3 regions of the Yinghuangia aomiensis genome follow, and region 2 is predicted to be linked to each of the others. Evidence: riboswitches for the same ligand, from Rfam matches in the RefSeq annotation. Region 2 holds a riboswitch; each other region holds the start of a gene.
The links. A riboswitch is a leader RNA that binds a small molecule or an ion and turns the genes downstream of it on or off. The one in region 2 is predicted to bind cobalamin.
Positions count from the first base shown of each region.

Region 1: another riboswitch for cobalamin. It lies ahead of nicT (Nickel transporter NicT); the one in region 2 lies ahead of cobN (cobaltochelatase subunit CobN).
Region 3: another riboswitch for cobalamin. It lies ahead of ABEA93_RS24500 (CbtB domain-containing protein); the one in region 2 lies ahead of cobN (cobaltochelatase subunit CobN).

Region 1 is NZ_BAABHS010000017.1:179,806-184,899, forward strand. It holds gene ABEA93_RS24050 (hypothetical protein) at 1-473, shown strand, start outside; gene ABEA93_RS24055 (hypothetical protein) at 600-749, shown strand; gene ABEA93_RS24060 (4'-phosphopantetheinyl transferase family protein) at 872-1,522, shown strand; cobalamin riboswitch at 1,706-1,831, shown strand; gene nicT (Nickel transporter NicT) at 1,943-3,145, shown strand; gene ABEA93_RS24070 (hypothetical protein) at 3,203-3,457, shown strand; gene ABEA93_RS24075 (MFS transporter) at 3,485-5,094, opposite strand, start outside.
Region 2 is NZ_BAABHS010000006.1:181,864-186,957, forward strand. It holds gene cobN (cobaltochelatase subunit CobN) at 1-1,790, opposite strand, end outside; cobalamin riboswitch at 1,924-2,063, opposite strand; gene ABEA93_RS10310 (response regulator) at 2,142-2,798, opposite strand; gene ABEA93_RS10315 (sensor histidine kinase) at 2,795-4,033, opposite strand; gene ABEA93_RS10320 (hypothetical protein) at 4,438-5,094, shown strand, end outside.
Region 3 is NZ_BAABHS010000018.1:56,319-61,412, reverse strand. It holds gene ABEA93_RS24510 (trypsin-like peptidase domain-containing protein) at 38-2,167, shown strand; gene ABEA93_RS24505 (CbtA family protein) at 2,241-2,990, opposite strand; gene ABEA93_RS24500 (CbtB domain-containing protein) at 3,011-3,229, opposite strand; cobalamin riboswitch at 3,272-3,416, opposite strand; gene aroQ (type II 3-dehydroquinate dehydratase) at 3,491-3,940, opposite strand; gene aroB (3-dehydroquinate synthase) at 3,937-5,043, opposite strand; gene ABEA93_RS24485 (shikimate kinase) at 5,040-5,094, opposite strand, start outside.

The sequences.
Region 1 (5,094 bases), on a different contig from region 2:
GGTCTCCCGCCGGGGTGCGCGCACAGTTCTACGGCCAGCCCTTGATCGTGCTGGGCATCGTCGTCGGCTGTGTGCTGATCCTCGCGTGGGTGGTCGTCGCGGCGCTCGGCAATATCGGTTCGCCCGGGTCGGGTTCGAGCGGCCCCGGGGTCAGCCGGACCTCGTCCTCCAATGTGTGGATCGGGCGCCGCCGCCTGCGGCTCGAACTGCGCGGGACCGACGCCGAGTGGCGCGCGTGGGCCGCCGAGAAGTTGCGGGTCACCACCGCCAAGGCCGCCGCCGCCGACGCCAAGAAGCGGGCGAAGACCGCGTCGGGGGACGAGCCGCTGCCTCAGCCGAAGATCTCGCTGATGGCGTGCGACCGGCGCACGCTCACCGCCGACGACGTCGCCGCCCTCGCCCGTCCGCTGGGGTGGCATGTCACGAGCGAGGACGGCAACCGGGGAATCTGGCTGTCCCGCGACGCGGCCTGACGCCGGGGGTCGGACGCAGCAGGGACAGGGACAGGGACAGGGACAGGGCAACCAGACCACACGCAGGTCGGATCCGTTGGCTTCAAACCGACTTCACGTGAAAGCGATGCGGACTACCGCCACTTCGTGGAGACGTCCGATACCGAGGGCCGCATGGCGGCCATCGGAAAGGCCTTGGAAGGGCTGACGGGGATGGCGGAGTCGCGCATGAGCGGCGTTCCGACGTACACGGTCGTCCGGGAGGTCGGGCCGGGGCCGGAGGGTCCGGCGGCCTAGGCTTCTCTGACGACGGCGCCGCCACCGCGGGGCCACCGCCGGAAAACAGAGCCACATCGAGTCAGCCCGAGCCAGGGGGAATCGTGACGTCGGAAGCCGCCCCGGTGCATGCCGCCGGTGATCTGCTGGCCGGCGTGCTGCCGCCGGACGTGGTGGCCGTCGCATGCTTCGACGACCCGCCCGGGACGGTGCTGTTCCCCGAGGAGGAAGCCGCGATCGCCCGCGCCGTCGACAAGCGGCGGCGGGAGTTCACGACGGTACGCCGGTGCGCCCGGGAGGCGTTCGCCCTCCTGGGCGTGCCGGCGGCGCCGCTGCTGCCCGGCGAGCGCGGGGCCCCGGCCTGGCCGGACGGGCTGGTCGGCAGCATGACGCACTGCGCGGGGTATCGGGCCGCGGCGGTCGCACCGGCCGCCCGGATCCGCACGCTCGGCATCGACGCCGAGGAGGCGGCACCGCTGCCCGGCGGCGTCCTCGGCTCGGTCTCCTCCCCCGGCGAGCGCACCGCGCTCGCCGGGTTGGCCGCGGGCGTGCCGGGAGTCCCCTGGGACCGCCTGCTCTTCAGCGCCAAGGAAGCCGTCTACAAGGCCTGGTTCCCCCTCACCCGCCGCTGGCTCGGCTTCGAGGACGCCGAGGTGCGGTTCGACCCGGCCGCCGGGACCTTCCACGCCCGTTTGCTGCCCGACGACCGCCCCGCGGGCCTGGACGGGTTCACGGGGCGGTGGGCGGTCGCCGGCGGCATCGTCGTCACCGCGATCGCCGTGCGCGCCGACTGACGTTCCCCGCGGCACGGCACCAATGGCAACCTCGTAGAACCCGAGTGGCTCGTCGGCCGGATCCCGGAGATGGTCCCGCCGACGAGGCCACGTGCGCATGCACCGTGCGCCGCCCCGGCACTCCCCCCGCGTCGCCTGGGCACCGCGGCGTGCGATGCTACGGGCGCAAGGCGACGGCGGCCCGAGGAAACCGGTGCGAATCCGGTGCGGTCCCGCCACTGTGATCGGGGAGCGAATCCCGCGACGGCCACGGCCCCACCCAGGGGTTGGAAGGCCGGGACGAGCGTTGATCCGAGAGCCAGGAGACTCACGTCGTCGCCTCCCTCGACAACCCGGGGCGGATTTCCCCGAGAGAGGCCGGTGATTCGCCGTGTCTGTTGTGCCGCGCCCGAACGTCCCCCGTACGACGGGGGTTTCCCGATGAGCAGCGCAACACCCGCCACCGGTGGATGGCGTGGCGCGGTGGGGTCGCTGGACCGGGCCGAGTGGCTGCGGTTGGCCGCGATGGCGGGCGTCGTCGTCGGGCTTCACGTCGTCGGCTGGTTCGTGCTCGTGGTGCTCGTCGCCCCCGAGCATTACAGCGTCGGCACCAAGACGTTCGGCATCGGCATCGGCGTCACCGCGTACACGTTGGGCATGCGGCACGCGTTCGACGCCGACCACATCGCGGCGATCGACAACACCACCCGCAAACTGATGCACGACGGCAAGCGGCCGCTGTCGGTGGGGTTCTGGTTCTCGCTGGGGCACTCGTCGGTGGTGTTCGGCCTGGCGCTGCTGCTGTCGCTCGGCATCAAGGTGTTCGTCGGACCGCTGGCGGACGACTCCACCCTGCACGACGTCACCGGGGTCGTCGGCACCGGGATATCCGGCACCTTCCTGTACGTCATCGCGATCGTCAACATCGTGATCCTGGTGGGTATTTGGAAGGTCTTCCGGACGATGCGCGGCGGCAGTTACGACGAAGCCGCGCTCGAAGACCGGTTGAACAACCGGGGCTTCATGAACCGGCTGCTCGGCGGGGTGATGAAGTCGATCACCAAGCCGTGGCAGATGTTCCCGGTCGGCCTGCTCTTCGGCCTCGGCTTCGAGACCGCCACCGAGGTGTCGCTGCTGGTGCTGGCCGGCTCCGGCTCCGCGTCCGGGCTGCCGTGGTACGCGATCCTGTGCCTGCCGGTGCTGTTCGCCGCCGGGATGACGCTGTTGGACACGATCGACGGCACGTTCATGAACTTCGCCTACGGCTGGGCGTTCTCCAAGCCGGTGCGGAAGGTCTACTACAACCTCACCATCACGGCGCTGTCCGTCGCCGTCGCGCTGATCATCGGCAGCGTCGAGATCCTCGCCCTGCTCGCCGACCGCTTCGACCTGCACGGCCCGTTCTGGGACCGGGTGAGCGGGGTGGACCTCAACCTCGTCGGCTACGCGATCGTGGGGCTCTTCTTCGCCACCTGGGCGGTCGCGGTCGCGGTGTGGCGCTTCGGCCGGATCGAGGAGAAGTGGACGCAGGGGCTTCGCACCGCACCCGCGGCGGACGGGGGCGCGGCCGACCCGATCGGCGCCGTCGACCCGATCGGCACGGTCGATTCAAGCGAGGACCAAGGGACGGTCAAGCAATGTTAGGGGCCGAATCCTGACGTGATCTTGACGCCCGGACGGGGGTTCCCGACGCTCCTCCGTGTGTACGTTCGACGTCGCGCAGCCGCCGGTCGGCGGCGTGGGCTCCCGGACCCGCCGGACCCGCACGCTCGACAGGAGATCCGCCACCGCCATGTCCGCGCCCGCCATACCCAGCTGTGGACGGAAGGCAACCCGCTCGCCGACTTCCTGCGGTTCTTCCTCTTCGGACAAGGCGAAGTCGCCCCGGTGACCCGCGAAGTGCTCCGCGAGGCGGAGCCCGACCCGTCCCGCCGCCCGCACGTCCACGTCGGCTGACCGGGCCCCTGCCGCTCCGCGACGGTCTCAGCCCCCGGGAGCCCCGACCGGTCGCGTGGGCATGCGGCGGGTGAAGAACAGCGCCACGATCGACATGAAGGCCAGGACGGCCAAGGCCGCGCGCAGGCCGTCGAGGCGTGCCGAGGTGTTGGCGTCGAGGGCGGCGTCGGCGACTTCGGGGCTGACCCGGGCGGCGTCGAGGGCGTCGCGGAGCTGGGCGTCGCTGAGGAACGGGACGCCGCTCTCCAGTTGCACCGATGCCTGGCTCTTCACGTCGGCGGGGACCGCCGGGTTGTTCTCGACGCTGCTCAGGAACGAGCCGGTCATCGCCGCGATGAGGATCGAGCCGGCCAGCGCGGTGCCGATCGACGCGCCGAGGTTGGTCACCGCGTTCTGCACGCCGCCCACTTCGGCGCTCTGCTCGTCGGGGACCGCCGACACCGTCACCGCCCCGAGCTGCGAGGCCAGCGCGCCGATGCCGAGGCCGATGAGGAGCAGCGGGATCGTCACGACGCTCGCGTCCGCATCCGCGTCGAGCGCGGCCATGAGCACCACCGACCCGGCGAACAGCGCGAGGATGCCCACCTGGACGACGCGCCGCGGCGACGCGCCGGGCAGCAGCTTCGGGATGAGGATCGCGGCGGCCAGCAAGGTGACGGACAGCGGCAGGATGCGCGCACCCGTGCTCAGCGCGGACAGCCCGAGCGCCACCGACAGGTACAGCGGGACGACGAAGAACACGCCCATCTGCACCAGGTATTGGAAGAAGAACATGGTGAGGCCGCCGGTCAGACGCCGGTTGTGCAGCAGCGCCGGGTCGACGAGGGGCTCCCGGCCGCGCTTGGCGACGTACCGCTCCCATGCGAGGAACAGCCAGAGCAGCAGCAGCCCGGCCATCATCAGCCACACCGTGAGCGAGACGCCGAGCCAGGCCGGGGCGCCGCTCTTGGGGCGGAACCAGCCCCATTCGTCGGAGCGCAGGACGCCGTAGACGAAGACGCCGAGCCCGGCGGCGGACAGCAGCACGCCGGGGACGTCGAGGTGCGGCTTGCCCGGCGCGGGCGCGTCGGCCATCCGGCGGGCGGCCGCGAGGATCGCGATCGCCACGACCACCTCGGCGACGAAGACCCAGCGCCACGAGAAGTACGTCGTGGCGATCCCGCCGATCAGCGGGCCGAGCGCGACGGCGACCGCGCCCGCCGCGGCGACCAGGCCGTAGGCGGCGGGACGGCGCGCGGTCGGGAAGTTGCCCGCGACCAGCGACACGATCGCGGGCAGGATCAGCGACGCGCCGACGCCTTCCAGGAACGACCAGCCGAGCAGCAGCACCGGCAGGTTCGGGGCGAGCGCGGTGACCAGCGACCCGCAGCCGTAGATGGCGCACCCGATGCCGAACGCCCGGGTGCGGCCGATCAGCGCCCCGACTTTGCCGCCCGGGATCATCAGCATCGCCATGACCAGCGTGTACGCGGTGATCGCGCCCTGGATCCCGGTCACCGTGGTGTCCACGTCGTCGGCGACGGTCGCGATGGACACGTTCATGACGGAGCTGTCGAGCGTCATCAGGAACTGGGCGGCGGCCAGGGTGACCAGGACGCCGCGCGCGCCGCCCGGTTCCCGTGCCGGTCCGTGGTCCG
Region 2 (5,094 bases):
TCGAGCCGGGTGAGGTCGCCGTAGGTCTCGGCGCGCGTCATCGGCGGCACGAGGTGGTCCACGATCACGGCGTGCGCGCGGCGCTTGGCCTGGGCGCCCTCGCCCGGGTCGTTGACCAGGAACGGGTAGACGAGCGGCAGATCGCCGAGCACCGCGTCGGGCCCGCACTCGGCGGACAGGCCGAGGTTCTTGCCCGGCAGCCATTCCAGCGTGCCGTGCTTGCCGAGGTGGACGAGCGCGTTCGCGCCGAAGCCGCCGGTCGCGCGGGCGCTGTCCAGCCACCAGTAGGCGGCCAGGTAGTGGTGGCTCGGCGGCAGGTCCGGGTCGTGGTAGATCGCGACGGGGTTCTCGCCGAAGCCGCGCGGCGGCTGGATGATGAGGACGACGTTCCCGGCGCGCAGCGCGGCGAGGACGATTTCGCCGTCCGGGTCGCGGGAGTGGTCGACGTACAGTTCGCCGGGCGGCGGGCCCCAGTGCTCTTCGATGTTGGCGCGCAGGCCGACCGGGAGCTTGGCGTAGCGCTCGCGGTATTCGGCGGCGCCGATGCGCACCGGGTTGCCTTCGAGCTGGGCTTCGGACAGCCACTCGGGGTCTTGTCCGCCGGCCGCGATGAGCGCGTGGATCAGCGCGTCGCCGTCCGCGGGTTCCAGGCCGGGCAGCGCGTCGGGGCCGGCCGCGGGACCGACGTCGTAGCCGGCGTCGCGCATCGCGCGCAGCAGGGCGACGGCGCTGGCGGGGGTGTCGAGGCCGACGGCGTTGCCGATGCGGGCGTGCTTGGTCGGGTACGCGGACAGCACGACGCCGATGCGCCGTTCCGCGGGCGGCACATGCCGCAGCGCGGCGTGCCGGACGGCGATCCCGGCGACGCGGGCGGCGCGTTCCGGGTCGGCGGCGTAGAAGGTGAGGCCGTCGGCGCCGGTCTCCTTGAAGGAGAACGGCACGGTGATGAGGCGGCCGTCGAACTCCGGCACGGCGACCTGGGTGGCGGCGTCCATCGGCGAGAGGCCCGCGTCGCCGGCTTCCCATTCGGCGCGGCTGGTGGTGAGGCTCAGGGCCTGGAGCACGGTGATGTCGAGGGCGGCGAGCGCGCCGACGTCCCAGGCTTCGTCGTCGCCGCCCGCGGACACCTCGGCGGGGCGTGCGCCGCCCGCCGCGAGCACGGTGACGAGCAGCGCGTCGACCTCGGCGATCGCCTCGAACAGCGCCGGGTCGGCGCCGCGCAGCGACGCGCACCAGACCGGTACGGCGCGGCCGCCCGCGTTCTCGATGGCGTCGCACAGGGTGCCGACGAAGGCGGTGTTCCCGGCCAGGTGGTGGGCGCGGTAGTAGAGCACGCCGACGGCGGGCGCGTCCGGGTTGCGCGATTCCCGCTCCAGACGTCCCCAGGTGGGGACTTCGGCGGGCGGTTCGAAGCCGTGGCCGGTGAGGAGCAGCGTGTCGGAGAGGAACCGGTGGAGGTTCGTCAGGTTGTCCGCGCCGCCCTGCGCGAGGTACGCGTGGGCTTGCGCGCTCACCCCGGCGGGCACCGTCGCCAGTTCCATGAGGGCGGCGTCGGCGGCTTGTTCGCCGGAGACCACGACGACCGGGCGGGGCCCGGCGAGGAGGGCGTCGAGGCCTTCCTCCCAGGCGCGGCGGCCGCCGAGGAGGCGGACGACGACGAGGTCGGTGCCGTCCACCAGCGCGGGCAGGTCGGCCGCGGTCGTGCGGGCCGGGTTGGCGAGGCGCCATGCGCCGTCGCTCGCCTTGGCGCTGAGGAGGTCGGTGTCGGAGGTGGAGAGGAGGAGGATCACCGGGCCGACCGCGCCTTCGCGTCGCCGCGCCGGGTCGCGGATGCGGATGCGGCCGGTGCGTATACGTGCGTGCAGGTCGGACGGCAGGACGAAGTCGCCACAGCGCGCGCCTCTCCGGGGTCCTCGCCCCATCGGACAATCGGGTCCGGGCGCGCAGTTCCTGACTCCCCGCCGCATGCTGCGGCGGGTCACAGTGGCGGGACCGTCCCGGATTCGCACCGGGTTCCTGACTGCGCCCTCCCCACACCGGCGACGCCGGCGCCCGCTCAGCATCGCCTAGCGGCCGGTCGCGCTGCAAGTTCCCCCAATCGAGGGATTTGCCACGTTCCCCGGAGGGCCTCGCGGGGGCTGCTATCCGGTTGGCTCGCAGAGCCCCCACTCGTGGGCGAGCACCGCGGCCTGGGCCCGGCTGCGCACCCCGAGCTTCGGCAGGATCCGGCTGACGTGCGTCTTGGTGGTGGCCTCGGCCATGTCCAGGTGCACCGCGATCTCCTGGTTGGAGAGGCCGCGGCCGAGGCAGGCGAGGACCTCGCGCTCCCGCGGGGTGAGCGCGGCGAGCGCCTCGGGCGGTTCGGCGGGGCCGCGCGGACGCGGCGCGGCGAATTCGGCGATGAGGCGGCGGGTGACGGCGGGCGCGATGATGCCTTCGCCGCGGGCCACGGTACGCACGGCCTCGGTGAGCACCGCGGCCTCCGCGTCCTTGAGCAGGAATCCGGCGGCGCCCGCACGCAGCGCCCCGAACACGTATTCGTCCAGGTCGAACGTGGTGAGCACCAGCACGTCGGCCAAGTGTTCGGCCACCACCGCGCGGGTCGCGGCGACGCCGTCGAGCCGCGGCATCTGCACGTCCATCACGACCACATCGGGCCGCAGTTCGCGGGCCAGCGCGACGGCCTCCTCGCCGTCCGCGGCCTCGCCGACCACCTCGATGCCGTCGGCGGCCCGCAGGATCATCACGAGTCCGGCGCGCACGGCGCCCTGGTCCTCGGCGACGACGACCCGGATCACGACGCGGCCTCCCGGGCCTCCCGGGCAGCGCGCGGCGCGCGGGCGGCGTCGCGCTGCTCGGCCTTGCACGGCAGTTCGGCGCGTACCCGCCACAGCCCGTCGTGCGGTCCCGCCTCGAAGCGGCCGCTGAGCAGCGCGGTGCGTTCCCGCATGCCGACCAGGCCGGCACCTGCGCCGGGGGCCCGCGGCCCGTCCGGGGCGGCGACGTAGGTGCTTTCCACCGCGACGACGAGGCAGCCGCGGGTGTGCCGCACGCGCACGATGACCGGACCGGGCGCGGCATGCTTCATCGCGTTCGTCAGCGACTCCTGGACGATGCGGTACGCGGCCAGTTCGACCGGTGCGGGCAGCACCGTCCCGGCCGGACGCGTGTCGTCGAGGACGAAGGTGAACCCGTCGGCCGAGCCGCTGCGCTCGGCCCGCCCGATCATCGCGTCGAGCGAGTCCAGCCGCGGCACCGCCGCGGACTCCTCGAACCCGGTCTCGCCCCCGCCGCCGTCACGCAGCAGCCCGATGAGGCGGCGCATCTCGGCAAGGCCCTGCACGCTGCTCTCCCGGATGATGCCGAGCGCCTGCTTGGTGGCGTCCGGGTCGCCGGCCGCGACGGACATCGCCGCAGTGGAGTGGATCGCGATCGCGGACAGGTGATTGGCGACCACGTCGTGCAACTCGCGGGCCATCCGCGCGCGTTCCTCGGAGACCGCGGCACGGCGGTCCAACTCGGCGAGCAGCGCGGTCTGTTCGGCCCGCAGGCGCTCGGCGGCGGCTTCGTCGCGGTGGGTGCGGATGATCCACGCGGTCGACGCGGGCGCCAGCGTGATCAGCCCGGCGAAGACGCCGATCAGCAGCGCCTGGGGCTGCCGCATGATGCCGAGCGCGACGATGGTGGCGGTGAGGGAGAGGACGAGCGCGGTCGGGGTCATGCGGCGCGCCCACGGCAGCGGACCGTAAAGGGTGGTGGCGTACACCAGGTCGGTGAACATCACGATCGTGGCGATGTTGCCGCCGGAGACGGTGTCCGCGGCGAGGGCCGCGAAGCCGACCAGGACCGCGGCGCGCGGCGCGGTCCGCCGTGTCACTTCGGCACTGGCCATGACGGCGAGGGGCAGCAGCTGCCAGGCGCGCGGGACGCTGAAGTCGTTGTTCTCCAGCCCCAGCGTCCACAGCACGATGCCGCCGACCAGCCCGGCGACGGCGATGGCGACGTCGCTCCGGTGAGGTCGGGCCGATTGCATGCGCCGCCTTCCGCGTGGTGTCCGATGGATGCCCGGGAGCCGGGCACAGGCTCCGGGCGGCGGCCCCCGCGCCGCGGCCCTCCGGGCCTCCCGGCCACCCTACGTGACGGGCGCCGCCTCCTCTCCCGGTCGCGGACGCGCCGCCGGGCGTACATCGAACGATGCAGCCGGTAATCGGCGCGCGAGGTGACGCGACGAAGCCCGGGCGTTGGAAGGCTGGGATGCGGCGCCGCTCCGGGGCCCGGTCGGACCGGCCGGCGCCGCCGTCCCCACCAGGCCGGCGCCACGCACGCGCCGGCCGACGATCTACGGAGCCATCCCATGCTGGTCACCCTGGTCATCGCCTGCGAGGTCGGGTTCTGGCTGCTGCTGGCGGCCGGGCTGACGGCCCGCTACGGCCTCGAGTGGCGGCGGACAAGCGGTGTCCTGCTGGTGTCCGTGCCCGTCGTGGACGTCGTCCTACTGGTCGCCACGATCGTCGACCTGCGGCGCGGCACGACCTACTGGTCGCCACGATCGTCGACCTGCGGCGCGGCACGACGGCGAACTGGTCGCACGGCCTCGCCGCCGCCTACATCGGCTTCTCGGTCGCCTACGGCCACTACCTGGTCAAGCGCGCCGACGCCTGGGTCGCCTACCGCTTCGCGGGCGCACCCAAGCCGCCCAAGCCACCGAAGTACGGCACGGCGCGCGCAAAATACGAGTGGCAGATCGCCCTGCGCACGGTCATGGCCGCAGTCGTCGCCATCGGGCTGCTCCAGTGCGCGATCTGGATGGTCGGCGATGCCTCGCGGACCGCGGCCCTCACCTCGACGCAGAGCCGCATGCTGTGGATCGCCGGCATCAACGTGGTCATCGCGCTGACCTACACCCTGTGGCCGAAGGAGGCCCCGAAGGGCGGGGACAGTACCCAGAAGGAGCGGAAGGACCTGAACACGGACCTGGTCAAGGCCTACGTGCTCGGCAAAGCCGCCCGCCGCTACGGCACGGGCACCGGCGACTACGGCACGGGCACCGCGGACACGAACCCGCGAACCCGCGACCGGGCATCCGCCGAAGCG
Region 3 (5,094 bases), on a different contig from region 2:
GAAGCACCGAATCCGGACAACGTCGGGGGTGGCCGGCATGCACATCGACGACGACGCGGGCGCAGGCTGGTCCGAGCGCCTGGCACGACAGACCGCCGCCGCCGGAGCGCGCTACCGCGCGGCGCAGGGCCTGCTCGAACGCATCGAGCAGCGCCGCCGCGACGGCATGCGGTTTCCGGACGATCCGGACCGCCTCGCCCGGCGCGCCCGGCGGCTGGTCCAAGCGGGCGCGGTGCCCGACGAGAGCCTCTCGGCCATAGCGGCCGAACCGAATCCGACGGTCGCCGACGAGCGCATCATCGGTGCGTCCAACGACCTGCAGTCCTCGGCGTTCCTGCCGCGCGGGGTGCGTGCCGCCGCCACCGTGGGCCGGATCTGGTCCACCGCGGACGGGCGCACCCAAGCCTGCGCGACCGGGTTCCTGGTCGCCCCACGGCTCCTCCTCACCAACCACCACGTCTTCCCGGACGCCGCCACGGCCCGCGAAGCGTTCGTCGAATTCGGTGCCGACACCGGCCTGGACGGCATGCCGCTGGCCGGCACCCGGTTCTCCTTCGCCGCCGACGTGTTCTTCACCGCGGACGAGAACCTCGACTACGCGCTGGTCGCGGTCGCCCCCGGCCCGGACGGCCGCGCGGCCGGCGACGTGTTCGGCTGGAACCGGCTCGACGCGTCCGAAGGCAAGCTCGTCGTCGGCGACCCGGTGAACATCGTCGGCCACCCGTCCGGGCGGCTGAAGGAAATCGCCATCCGCGACAACCGGCTGCTGCTGCGCCTCGACGAGTTCCTGCAGTACCAGACCGACACCGAGCCGGGGAACTCCGGATCCCCGGTGTTCAACGACCAGTGGGAGGTCGTCGCGCTGCACCACCGCGGCGTACCGAACAGTGACGACCAGGGCCGCACGCTCAACGTCGACGGCGGCGTCTGGACGGCGGCGCAGGGCGACGCCGCGGTCTCCTGGGTCGCGAACGAAGGCGCCCGCATCAGCGTCGTGGTCCGCCATCTGGCCGCCCAGGCGTCCACCGACGCCGCCCGCGCGATCCTCGCCGAACTGGGCCCGGCCGCGGCCGCTCCCCCGCCGGCTCCGGCGGCTCCGGCGGCTCCGGCGGCTCCGGCGGCCGACCCCGGCACACCCCCCGACGGCGCGCCCCCGGCCGCCCCGTCCGCGCCGGCGGTCCCGCCGCCGCTCGCGCCGCCCACGCTCCCCTCGCCCCGTGCCTCCGAAGCCGCCCCGGTCCTCTCCGGCATCCCCGGCCGCCCCGCCGCGTTCGGCCCCGACCGGCAACTGGTGTTCCTGCATGGCCGCAGCCAGCAAGGCCACCGGCCGGAAGACCTGCGCCGCGAGTGGACCGCGGGCCTGAATGCCGGGCTGACGCGCCTCGGCTTCCCCACCGTCGACCCGGCCGACGTCTTCTTCCCCTTCTACGGCGACCTCCTGGCCGCCGCGCTGCGCACGCAGGAGTCGGTCCCGGCCGGTTTCGACCTGGTCGCCGACGACCCCGCGGCCGCGGCCGCCCCCGCGTCGCCGTCGGCGCGCGACCTCTACGAGCGCATGCTCGGCCAGGCCGCCGAGCAGGCGGGCATGCCCGTGGAGAGCGCCGCCCAGGAGGACGAGGGCTTCGCGCTCGGCACGGTCGTCCGGGTGACCCGCAAGCCCCTGGACTGGCTGGCCCGCCACTCCGGCGTCGACCGCCTGGTGGTCGCCGCCGCGTTCCGCGACGTCGCGGTGTTCCTGGACGACGCCCGCGTCCGCGACGAAGTCCTGGCCTGCGTACGCGACACCGTGCCCGCCTCCGGCGGCATCGTCCTGGTGGCGCACAGCCTGGGCACCGTGGTCGGCATGGACCTCCTCGCGGGCCTCGGCGGCGGACCGACGGTGACCGGCCTGGTGACGGTGGGCGCGCCGCTGGGCCTGGACACCGTGTACGCGCGGCTGGCGACCGCGGGGCCGCACCTGCCGTCCCGTGTGCCGCGGTGGTTCAACGGTTGGGCGCCCGCCGACGGCGTCGCGATCGGCTGCCCGTTACGCGGCACGTGGACCGGGCTGAGCACGGAATGCTCGGTGGACAATCCCCGCGACCGGGCGCACGACATCGACGCCTACTTGTCGCAGCCCGAAGTCGCGGGTGCCATCGCCGCGTTGCTGGGGCTCACACCCCGTTGAAGGCCCACGGAGCGTTCACTGAACGCCCGAGGGGCGCCAGGCCGGCTGCCTGGCGCCCCTCGCACGACCGCTGTCAGGCAGCCAGCGCCACCCGCGGCCGTTCGACGACCTTGCCCGCGAGAACGCCGAACAGGACGCCGAACGTGGTCCACAGCACCGCCTGGACGCCCAGGGCGGCCATGCGGAACCGCCACAGCACACTGGCGGAGAAGCCCTCCGGGACGGCGTCCGCGGCGGGCAGGGCGAGGGCGATCAACGCCATGGCGACGACGTAGGCCGCGATCGCCGCGAGGACGGCGTTGCCCGTCCCCCACCGCGGCGCGAACTGCCGTGCCAGATAAGCCGCGCCGACGGCGACGGCGATGCTGATCGCGATGATCCCGAAGTAGGAGACCGTGCGTTCCGTGAGCGTGTCGGGGTCGCCGACCGCGGGCGGTTGCGCGGGGTACTTCAGGAAGGGCACGAGGACGACGGCGACGAAGCCGACGGCGGCGACGATCCCGGCGGTGGCGCGGGCGCCGTAGGGTCCGAGTCGGCCGTAGGCGAGCGCGAACACGAGGGCGAAGAGCCCGCCGATCGCGATCCCGTACACGGTGACCCCGGTGAGCAGGCCGGCGGTGCTTTGCACGGCGCGGCTGACCGGTTCGGATTCGTCGTGTCCGCCCGCATGCCCCTGGGCGGCGTGGTCGTGGGCGGACTGGTGCTCTTCGAAAGCGATGGCGTGGCGGACTTCGGGTTCTCCGAAGACCCACGCGAACACCCAGGCGAGGAGGCCGGCCGCGACACCGGTGAGCATGCCGCGGACCAGCAGGTTGCGCATCATCAGGCGGTTCCCCGGGGCCGTCAGTGGCAGGGGAACGCGAGCAGGTGCCGGCCGTCGTGCACGAACTCGTGCACGCCGTTTCCGGAGAAGATCGCCAGTGCGCCCTGCTCGGCGCCGACGAAGTAGATGAGGAAGAGCATCACAGCCCCCATGAAGGCCGCCCAGGGCAGCACTTCGCGCACCGGAATGCGCACGGGGACGGGTTCGGCATGGGGAGTGGGGATGGCAGCCGTGGCCATGGTTCCTCCTTCGGGGCACGCGCCCGCTGGTGGTGCGCGACGTGGAGGGTCTGACTGACGGCTGGTCACGGTGCCCGCGTTGCCGGGGCTCGTGCCATACCGATCACAGTGGCGCGTCCGCGCCGGATTCCCACCGGCTTCCCCACAGCATCGCGATGTCGTTCGCACCGTAGGGGTTCGGGCTACATGTCGTCAATAACAGCGCGTGCTCGACGACATGCGGCCCGACGCCCCCCTACCGGTGCGGCGACGGAAGTTGCCTCAGGATTGCGCGAGTTGGTCGGCGAGGGCGCGCAACGCCAGTTGGTACGAGCCGATACCGAAGCCGGCGATCGTGCCGGTGGCGACGGCGGCGACGACGCTGGTGTGCCGGAACTCCTCGCGGGCGTACGGGTTGGAGATGTGCACCTCGATGAGCGGCGCGGTGCGTTGCGCGATGGCGTCGCGCAGGCCGTACGAGTAGTGCGTGAACGCGCCGGGGTTGATCACGACGGGAGTGCGCGCGTCGGCGGCGTCGTGGATCCAGCGGATCATTTCGCCTTCGTCGTTGGTCTCCCGGACCTCGACGGCGAACCCGAGTTCGACGCCGGTCTTCTCGCAGGCGGCGACGAGGCCGGCGTACGAGGTGGAGCCGTACACGTCGGGCTCGCGGCTGCCGAGGCGGCCGAGGTTGGGGCCGTTGAGGACGAGGACGCGGGTGGGGGCGGTCACGAGCGCGCCACCTCGCCGTACGCGGCGGCCAGCATGGCCGGGTCGGGCGCTTCGAGGATGGCGGGCTTGGCCAGGCCGTCGAGGACGACGAAGCGGAGCCTGTCGGCGCGCGACTTCTTGTCGATGCGCATGCTGTCGAGGAGCTTGGGCCAGGCGTCGCCGCGGTAGGTGAGCGGCAGGCCCAGGGCCTCCAGGACGGTCTTGTGCCGGTCGGCGGTGGCATCGTCGAGGCGGCCGGCGAGGCGGCCGAGTTCGGCGGCGTAGACCATGCCGACGCTGACGGCGGCGCCGTGCCGCCACTTGTAGCGCTCGGCCTTCTCGATGGCGTGGCCGAGGGTGTGGCCGTAGTTGAGGAACTCGCGGGTGCCGGATTCCTTGAGGTCGTTGGTGACGACGTCGGCCTTGACCCGGATGGCGCGTTCGATGAGTTCGGCGGTGTGCGGGCCCGCATGGGTGCGCGCCCCGGCCGGGTCGGACTCGATGAGGTCGAGGATCACCGGGTCGGCGATGAAACCGGCCTTGACGACCTCGGCGAGCCCGCTGATGTAGTCGTTGGCGGGCAGCGTTTCCAGGGTCGCGAGGTCGGCGAGGACGCCGGCCGGCGGGTGGAACGCGCCGACGAGGTTCTTGCCTTCGGCGGTGTTGATGCCGGTCTTGCCGCCGACGGCGGCGTCGACCATGCCGAGGAGCGTGGTCGGGATGGCGATCCAGCGGACGCCGCGCAGCCAGGACGCGGCGACGAAGCCGGCCAGGTCGGTGGTGGCACCGCCGCCGATGCCGACGATCGCGTCGGAGCGGGTGAAGCCGGTCTGGCCGAGAACCGACCAGCAGTACGCGGCGACCTGGACGTCCTTGGCCTCTTCGGCGTTGGGGACCTGGATGGCGATGGCTTCGTAGCCCTGCGCGGCGAGGTCTTCGCGGACGGCTTCGCCGGCGACGCTGAGCGCTTCCGGGTGGATCACGGCGACGCGGCGGACGCGCGGGCCGAGCATCGCGGCGAGTTCGCCGAGGAGGCCGGTGCCGACGACGACTTCGTACCGCTCGCTGTCGGGTGCGGTTTCGGCGCCGACCGCGATGCGGACGGGTTCGCTGGTTGCGCTCATCGCTCCTGGTCCTTGTGGTCCGCGGGGTCTGCCCCGGGGCGGTCGTTCTGC